3 regions of the Shinella agrisoli genome follow, and region 1 is predicted to be linked to each of the others. Evidence: riboswitches for the same ligand, from Rfam matches in the RefSeq annotation. Region 1 holds a riboswitch; each other region holds the start of a gene.

Region 1 (2,255 bases):
AGCTTTTCAGCCACCTGGATTTCCACGCTGGGTCGCGGGCCGGTGCGGCGCCCCATCCAGCCAACATGACGGGCGAGAATATCGCACGCTACGTCAGTTTGTCCGCGGCGAAGCGCTGTAAGGATCGCGCGGTGATCATGGTCCGTGCGCGCCTCCCAATCCGAACGCCACGCGGCGAAAAGAAAGCGGGCGCTCGCGAGATGGAGGTCGTCTATCGTCGCAAGCAGGCGCGGCATGCCGCATGGTTCGAGAATCATTCGATGAAACGCGCGGTTAGCCTTCTCCCAATCCCGTACGTTCCGTGCTTGCTCCGCATGAACGGTAGCTTCCTCGGCCTTTGCCAGGAGCGCCAGCGTGAGCTTTGGGCCAGCGTGTTTCAGGGCGAGAGCCTCAAGCGAGGCACGCATCTCCGCCACCTCGCGTAGCTCTGCCACATCGAAAGAGGTTACGCGAACACCCTTGTGAGGTTCGCTGGAGGCCAGGCCCTTGGCCTCAAGCCGTCGGAAAGCCTCCCGCACTGGCACGTGACTGGCCCCGAACTCTTCGGCGATATGGTCCTGTCGCAGACGCGATCCCGGCTGCAATCGGCCCGAAACGATCCTCTCGGTAAGCGTGGCTTCGATCTTTCTTACCACTGTATCGTCGGCTTTACTCATGATTATAGATAATTCAGAAGCTGCGCGCCTAGCAAGGAGGAGACGATTGCTGCAGGAAAATTTCCGCGGAAAAGCCAGTCAAAGGTCAACGGCAACTTGCTATTTCGATATTGGCTACCGATTTCGCACGACGTCCCATTGCGAAAGGACACAAAGTTTGAGGCGCCACTCGTCAGCTCCATGGATCTCGCGCGAACTTATTATGCAACGCAGCGCAGGATACCAGCTTGACGCCGCCCCCTTTCACTGAATAGATCGCACTATTCCGAGGGGAGCGTCGAACGGCGCTGAGATGGCGGTGAGCCGGACCCTTGAACCTGATCCGGGTCATGCCGGCGTAGGAACGGAACAAGGGGCTGCCATCGCCCCCTTTCTCCATTCTTCGCTTGCCTGGATCTCCGTGATGACGCTCGGGAGATCGCCAATGCCGCACCAAGCAATCACCAAAACCAGACCGGCCGGCTGAAGCTGAGTGGATGGGAACGCTTTCGTCCATCCTGCGGACGCTGGTGACATTGCTTGCGACGTGGCAGGCGATCGTCTGGATCTGGTCGCCGCCGCGCTATATTCTCCCGGCACCGCTGGACGTGCTGGCGGCCATGCGGCGGCAGCCTGCCTATCTGTTCGAAAACACGCTGGTTACGCTCGCAGAGATCCTGGCGGGGTTCGCGTTCGGCTCCATCCTCGGTGCATTGACCGCGCTGGGCATCGCCGCCCTGCCGCGGCTTGGGCGTCTCGTCTGGCCGATCGTGCTCGTGCTGCAGGCGTTTCCGGTCTTCGTCATCGCGCCGCTGCTCGTCATCTGGCTGGGCTTCGGAATGCCATCCAAAGTGGTCATGGCGATGCTCATCATCTTCTTCCCGGTGACATCGTCCTTCGCCGACGGTCTGCGTCGTATCGACCAAGACCTGCTCGACGCGGCGGCGCTGACAGACGCCAGCCACTGGCAGGCCCTGCTGCATGTGCGCGTTCCGCTCGCCATGCCGGCGCTCGTGTCCGGTCTGCGCGTGGCCGCCCCGCTCGCTCCCCTGGGAGCAGTGGTCGGTGAATGGGTCGGAGCTTCGGCAGGGCTCGGCTTCGTCATGATCCAGGCCAATGCGCGCATGCAGACCGACATGGTGTTCGCGGCCATGACGATCCTGGCGGCCCTCACGCTCTTTCTACGCCATGTCGTTGACGCGCTCGGACCGCACCTCGCTCCGTGGGTTCAGGAGCAATCAACCCCTCACTTCTACATCGCAAATGGAGCCTCTCATGATCCGCAAGACTGCCCTTGCCCTGGCCGCCAGCCTCGTGCTGGCCGGCCCGGTCGCTGCCCAGGACAAACTGACCGTGCTGCTCGAATGGTTCGTCAATCCAGACCATGCGCCTCTCGTCGTCGCCCGGGAACTCGGCCTATTCGAGAAGGCGGGGCTCGAGGTCGAACTGCTGCCGCCGGCCGATCCGTCGATCGTGCCGCGTGCCGTCGCCTCCGGGCAGGCGGAGATCGGTGTGCACTACCAACCTAATCTCTATCTCGACCATGAGGCTGGTGTGCCGTTGGTGCGGTTCGGGACGCTCGTCGAAACGCCGCTTAACACATTGACCGTTCTGGCCGAT
Region 2 (2,255 bases), on a different contig from region 1:
GACCTGCCGAAGGGCTGGAATGTCGTCGATACGCAGGTCTTCCCGTCCGCTTACGGGCCGAGCGTCGAACTGGTGCTGGAGCCGCTGAAGGACGAGCGCCTGTCGCTCTTTGCCGTGCGCCCCGGCTCGTTCGCCGTGCAGCACGTGCTGCTCTTCCACGCCGACAACGCCCGTGCCGCCTACTGGCAGATCGGCGACGTCGCCTATGCGCTGGTGTCGGAGAGCCGCAAGGCCGACGACCTGGCACAAACCGCGCGGGACCTCTCGCGCACGCTCTACTGATCAACCGCTTCCATACCGAAGGAGACCATCGATGGAACCTGTACAACAGCGATTTGGCTACGGCGCGCAGGCGCAGTCGGCCGCCCTCTTCGACGAGGGCCTGCGCCAGCACATGCTACGCGTCTACAACTACATGGGCGCGGGCCTGGTCATCACCGGCCTCGTCGCCTTCATCGTCGGCTCGACGCCGGCCCTCTACGTGCCGATCTTCTCCACCCCGCTGAAGTGGGTGGTGATGCTGGCGCCGCTCGCCTTCGTCTTCTTCTTCTCGTTCCGCATCCAGACGATGTCGGCCAGCGCCGCGCAGATGACCTTCTGGGCCTTCTGCGCCGTCATGGGCCTGTCGCTCGCCTCGGTGTTCCTCGTCTTCACCGGCACGAGCATCGCCCGCACCTTCTTCATCGCCGCCACCATGTTCGGCGCCACCAGCCTCTACGGCTATGTGACGAAGCGCGACCTGTCGAAGTTCGGCTCGTTCCTGATGATGGGCCTCATTGGCGTCATCATCGCGTCGATCGTCAACATCTTCCTCGGTTCGAGCGCGCTGCAGTTCGCGATCTCCGTGATCGGCATCGTCGTGTTCGTCGGCCTCACCGCCTGGGACACGCAGAACATCAAGGAGCAGTATGCGGAAAACTTCGACCAGGAATCCCAGCAGAAGCTCGCCGTCTTCGGCGCGCTCTCGCTCTACCTCAACTTCGTCAACATCTTCCAGCTGCTGCTGAACTTCACCGGCGAACGCGAATAGCCGGGGAGAGCAGCTGACTCTTGATCAGCGGTTCGAATGGAACGGCGGGGCAAAACCCCGCCGTTTTGCTTTTGCTCCTACAGTTCTTCCGCCCGAGCATGACGATGGAGAGGGCGGCGCATGCGAGGAAAATGCCAAGTCACGCCGCATGTAAAACGTAACAATTAACTTACACACAATACCCCGTTGACAAATCGCCCCACAGCGTCTTTGCTTGTGCCATTCACCAGGGGGGTCCCGACAAGGGGCTGAGATACTGCTGGCATTCGCAGCGCAGTGACCCGTTGAACCTGATCCAGTTCATACTGGCGTAGGGACGGTGAAAGCGCTGTAGGACCGTGATCCGTCACCCGGATTCCGTATCGGCGTCTTTCCATCATTCCGGCTCTAGGACTGGGTCTCCAAACCGAACTTGGAGCCTCACGATGAACATTGCCGCTCAAAAGATTACCCCGACGGTCACCACGGGCGCCTTGCCCGCCTCGCGCAAGATCCACGTCCCCGGCGAACGGCATCCGGATATCCGCGTGCCGATGCGCGAGATCGCCCTGCACCCGACTTCCGGCGAGCCGCCGGTCACCGTCTACGACGCCTCCGGCCCCTATACCGATCCCGCCCATGTCGTCTCCATCGACAGCGGCCTGCCGCGGCTGCGCGAGGCCTGGATCGCCGCCCGCGGCGACACCGAGAGCTACGAAGGCCGCCATGTGCGTCCGGAGGACAACGGCTTTGCGTCCGGCGAGCGCCTGACGCCGGAATTCCCGGTCCGGAACCGCCCGCGCCGCGCGACGGACGGCAAGGCCGTGACCCAACTCGCCTATGCGCGCGCCGGCGTCATCACGCCCGAGATGGAGTTCATCGCCATCCGCGAAAACCTCGGCCGCAAGGCGGCAAAAGAGGCGCTCGCCCGCGACGGAGAGAGCTTCGGCGCCCATATCCCCGATTTCGTGACGCCGGAATTCGTCCGCCAGGAGGTCGCGAGCGGGCGCGCCATCATCCCCGCCAACATCAACCATCCGGAATCCGAGCCGATGATCATCGGCCGGAATTTCCTGGTGAAGATCAATGCCAATATCGGCAATTCCGCCGTCACGTCCTCGATGGCGGAGGAGGTCGAGAAGATGGTCTGGGCGATCCGCTGGGGCGCGGACACGGTCATGGACCTTTCGACGGGCCGCAACATCCACAACATCCGCGAATGGATCATCCGCAACTCGCCCGTCCC
Region 3 (2,255 bases), on a different contig from region 1:
CTTCCTCGAAGGGCATATGACGCCGGTCTTCTTCGGCTCGGCGCTCCGCAATTTCGGCGTGCGCGACCTCATCAACGCGCTCGGGGCCTTCGCGCCGCCGCCGCGCGACCAGGTGGCGGACGTGCGCACGGTGCATGCCTCGGAAGACAGGATGACGGCCTTCGTCTTCAAGATCCAGGCGAACATGGACCCGAACCACCGCGACCGCATCGCTTTCGCCCGCGTCTGCTCGGGCATGCTGGAGCGCGGCATGAAGGTGCGCCTTGCCCGCACGGGCAAGACGATCGGCCTGTCGGCGCCGCAGTTCTTCTTCGCCTCGCAGCGCCAGCTTGCCGATACGGCCTATGCCGGCGACGTGGTCGGCATTCCGAACCACGGAACGCTGAGGATCGGCGACACGCTGACGGAAGGCGAGGCGCTGGTCTTCGAGGGCGTGCCGAACTTCGCGCCGGAGATCCTGCGCCGCGTGCGGCTGGAAGACGCCATGAAGGCGAAGAAGCTGAAGGAAGCGCTCCAGCAGATGGCGGAGGAGGGCGTCGTGCAGCTCTTCTCGCCGGAGGACGGCTCGCCGGCCATCGTCGGCGTGGTCGGCGCGCTCCAGCTCGACGTCCTGAAGGAGCGCCTTTCGGCGGAATACGGCCTGCCGGTCTCCTTCGAGATGTCGCGCTTTTCCGTCTGCCGCTGGATTTCCTCCGACAGCCCGGGCGAACTGGACAAGTTCGTCACCCAGCGCCGCGGCGATATCGCCCGCGATCTCGACGGCGATCCGGTGTTCCTGGCGCAGGACGCCTTTTCGCTGCGCTACGAGGCTGAACGCTATCCGGCCATCAAGATGGTCGCCATCAAGGAGTACCACGTCACCAAGGCGTAACCCGCGCCTGTCACTTTCATGGTGACAGGCGTCTCTCCATTTGCGAAAAGCATTGCCGAGACAGGGGCGTCCGCCGCAAGGCGGGCTGAGAAGCACCCTTTGAACCTGAACCGGATCATGCCGGCGGAGGGAGTCGCTCGGGTGCCGCATCGCGGTTGCCCGCAGGCCGCCTCCGCCGTCGATGGGAGGCAAGATGGCTGGCACGATCGCAAACATTCTCTCAATCGCAGGCTCCGATCCCTCGGGCGGCGCCGGCATCCAGGCCGACCTGAAGACCTTTGCCGCCTGCGGCACCTACGGCATGGCCGCGCTGACGGCGCTGACGGCGCAGAACACGCAAGGGGTGTCCGGCGTGCACCTCGTGCCGCCCGCCTTCGTCGCGGCGCAGATCGCGGACGTCTTCGCCGATGTGCGCGTCGACGCGGTGAAGATCGGCATGATCGCCTCGGCGGAGATCGCCGGGGCCGTGGCCGACGCGCTGTCGCCGCGCCGCGGCGTGCCCGTCGTGCTCGATCCGGTGATGGTCGCCAAGGGCGGCGCCTCGCTGCTCGCGCCGGAGGCCGTCGAGGCCCTGACGCGCCGGCTGCTGCCGCTCGCCGCCGTATTGACGCCGAACCTGCCGGAGGCGGCCGCCCTGCTGGGCGAGCCGGAGGCGGCCGACCGGGCGGCCATGGAAGACCAGGCCAGGAAGCTGCTCGCGCTCGGCCCGCGGGCGGTGCTCCTGAAGGGCGGGCATCTTGCGGGCGGCGAAAGCCCGGATGTGCTGGCGACGCCGGAAGGCTCGCGCTGGTTCGAGGGGGTGCGCATTCTGACGCGCAACACGCACGGCACCGGCTGCTCGCTGTCGAGCGCCATCGCCGCCGAGCTCGGCAAGGGGCGGTCCCTTGCCGATGCGGTGGCGGCGGCGAAGAGCTTCATCGCCGCCGCCGTGCGCGGTTCGGATGCGCTCGCCGTCGGATCGGGCCATGGGCCGCTCCATCATTTTCACGCGCTCTGGACCTGACCGTCAGCGGTCCGCCAGCGCGAGCCGCAGGCCCATGAGGCCGAGGGCGGCGGCGAAGCTGCGCTGCATCCAGACCATGATCTTCGGCCGGCTCAGCACCTGCCGGCGCAGGCCTGCGGCGAGCGCCGCGTAGAGGGCGAAGACGAGGAAGGTGAGCAGCATGAAGACGCCGCCGAGGAACAGCATCTGCGCCGTGGCGCCGGGCGCGCTGGCGGGAACGAACTGCGGCAGGAAGGCGAGGAAGAACAGCGACAGTTTCGGGTTCAGGATATTGGTGAGGACGCCCTTGCGCACGATGCGGAAGGCCTTTCCGGCCGGCGCCTGCTCCGCCCGCAGGTCCAGCGCCTTGCTCTCCTTCACGAGGCTCCAGGCGATGAAGAG

Evidence for each region. A riboswitch is a leader RNA that binds a small molecule or an ion and turns the genes downstream of it on or off. The one in region 1 is predicted to bind thiamine pyrophosphate.
Region 2: linked by a shared signal. The riboswitch ahead of thiC (phosphomethylpyrimidine synthase ThiC) and the one ahead of ACIIOY_RS17655 (ABC transporter permease) in region 1 are both predicted to bind thiamine pyrophosphate.
Region 3: linked by a shared signal. The riboswitch ahead of thiD (bifunctional hydroxymethylpyrimidine kinase/phosphomethylpyrimidine kinase) and the one ahead of ACIIOY_RS17655 (ABC transporter permease) in region 1 are both predicted to bind thiamine pyrophosphate.

The regions. Positions count from the first base shown of each region.
Region 1 is NZ_JBJIEP010000016.1:128,622-130,876, forward strand. Features, by position in the region: gene ACIIOY_RS17650 (GntR family transcriptional regulator) at 1-656, opposite strand, end outside; TPP riboswitch at 915-1,017, shown strand; partial or broken gene ACIIOY_RS17655 (ABC transporter permease) at 1,133-1,870, shown strand; gene ACIIOY_RS17660 (ABC transporter substrate-binding protein) at 1,914-2,255, shown strand, end outside.
Region 2 is NZ_JBJIEP010000004.1:305,565-307,819, forward strand. Features, by position in the region: gene ACIIOY_RS05515 (anti-sigma factor family protein) at 1-282, shown strand, start outside; gene ACIIOY_RS05520 (Bax inhibitor-1/YccA family protein) at 314-1,030, shown strand; TPP riboswitch at 1,249-1,365, shown strand; gene thiC (phosphomethylpyrimidine synthase ThiC) at 1,456-2,255, shown strand, end outside.
Region 3 is NZ_JBJIEP010000008.1:146,829-149,083, reverse strand. Features, by position in the region: gene ACIIOY_RS10870 (peptide chain release factor 3) at 1-871, shown strand, start outside; TPP riboswitch at 924-1,020, shown strand; gene thiD (bifunctional hydroxymethylpyrimidine kinase/phosphomethylpyrimidine kinase) at 1,065-1,874, shown strand; gene ACIIOY_RS10860 (LysE family translocator) at 1,878-2,255, opposite strand, start outside.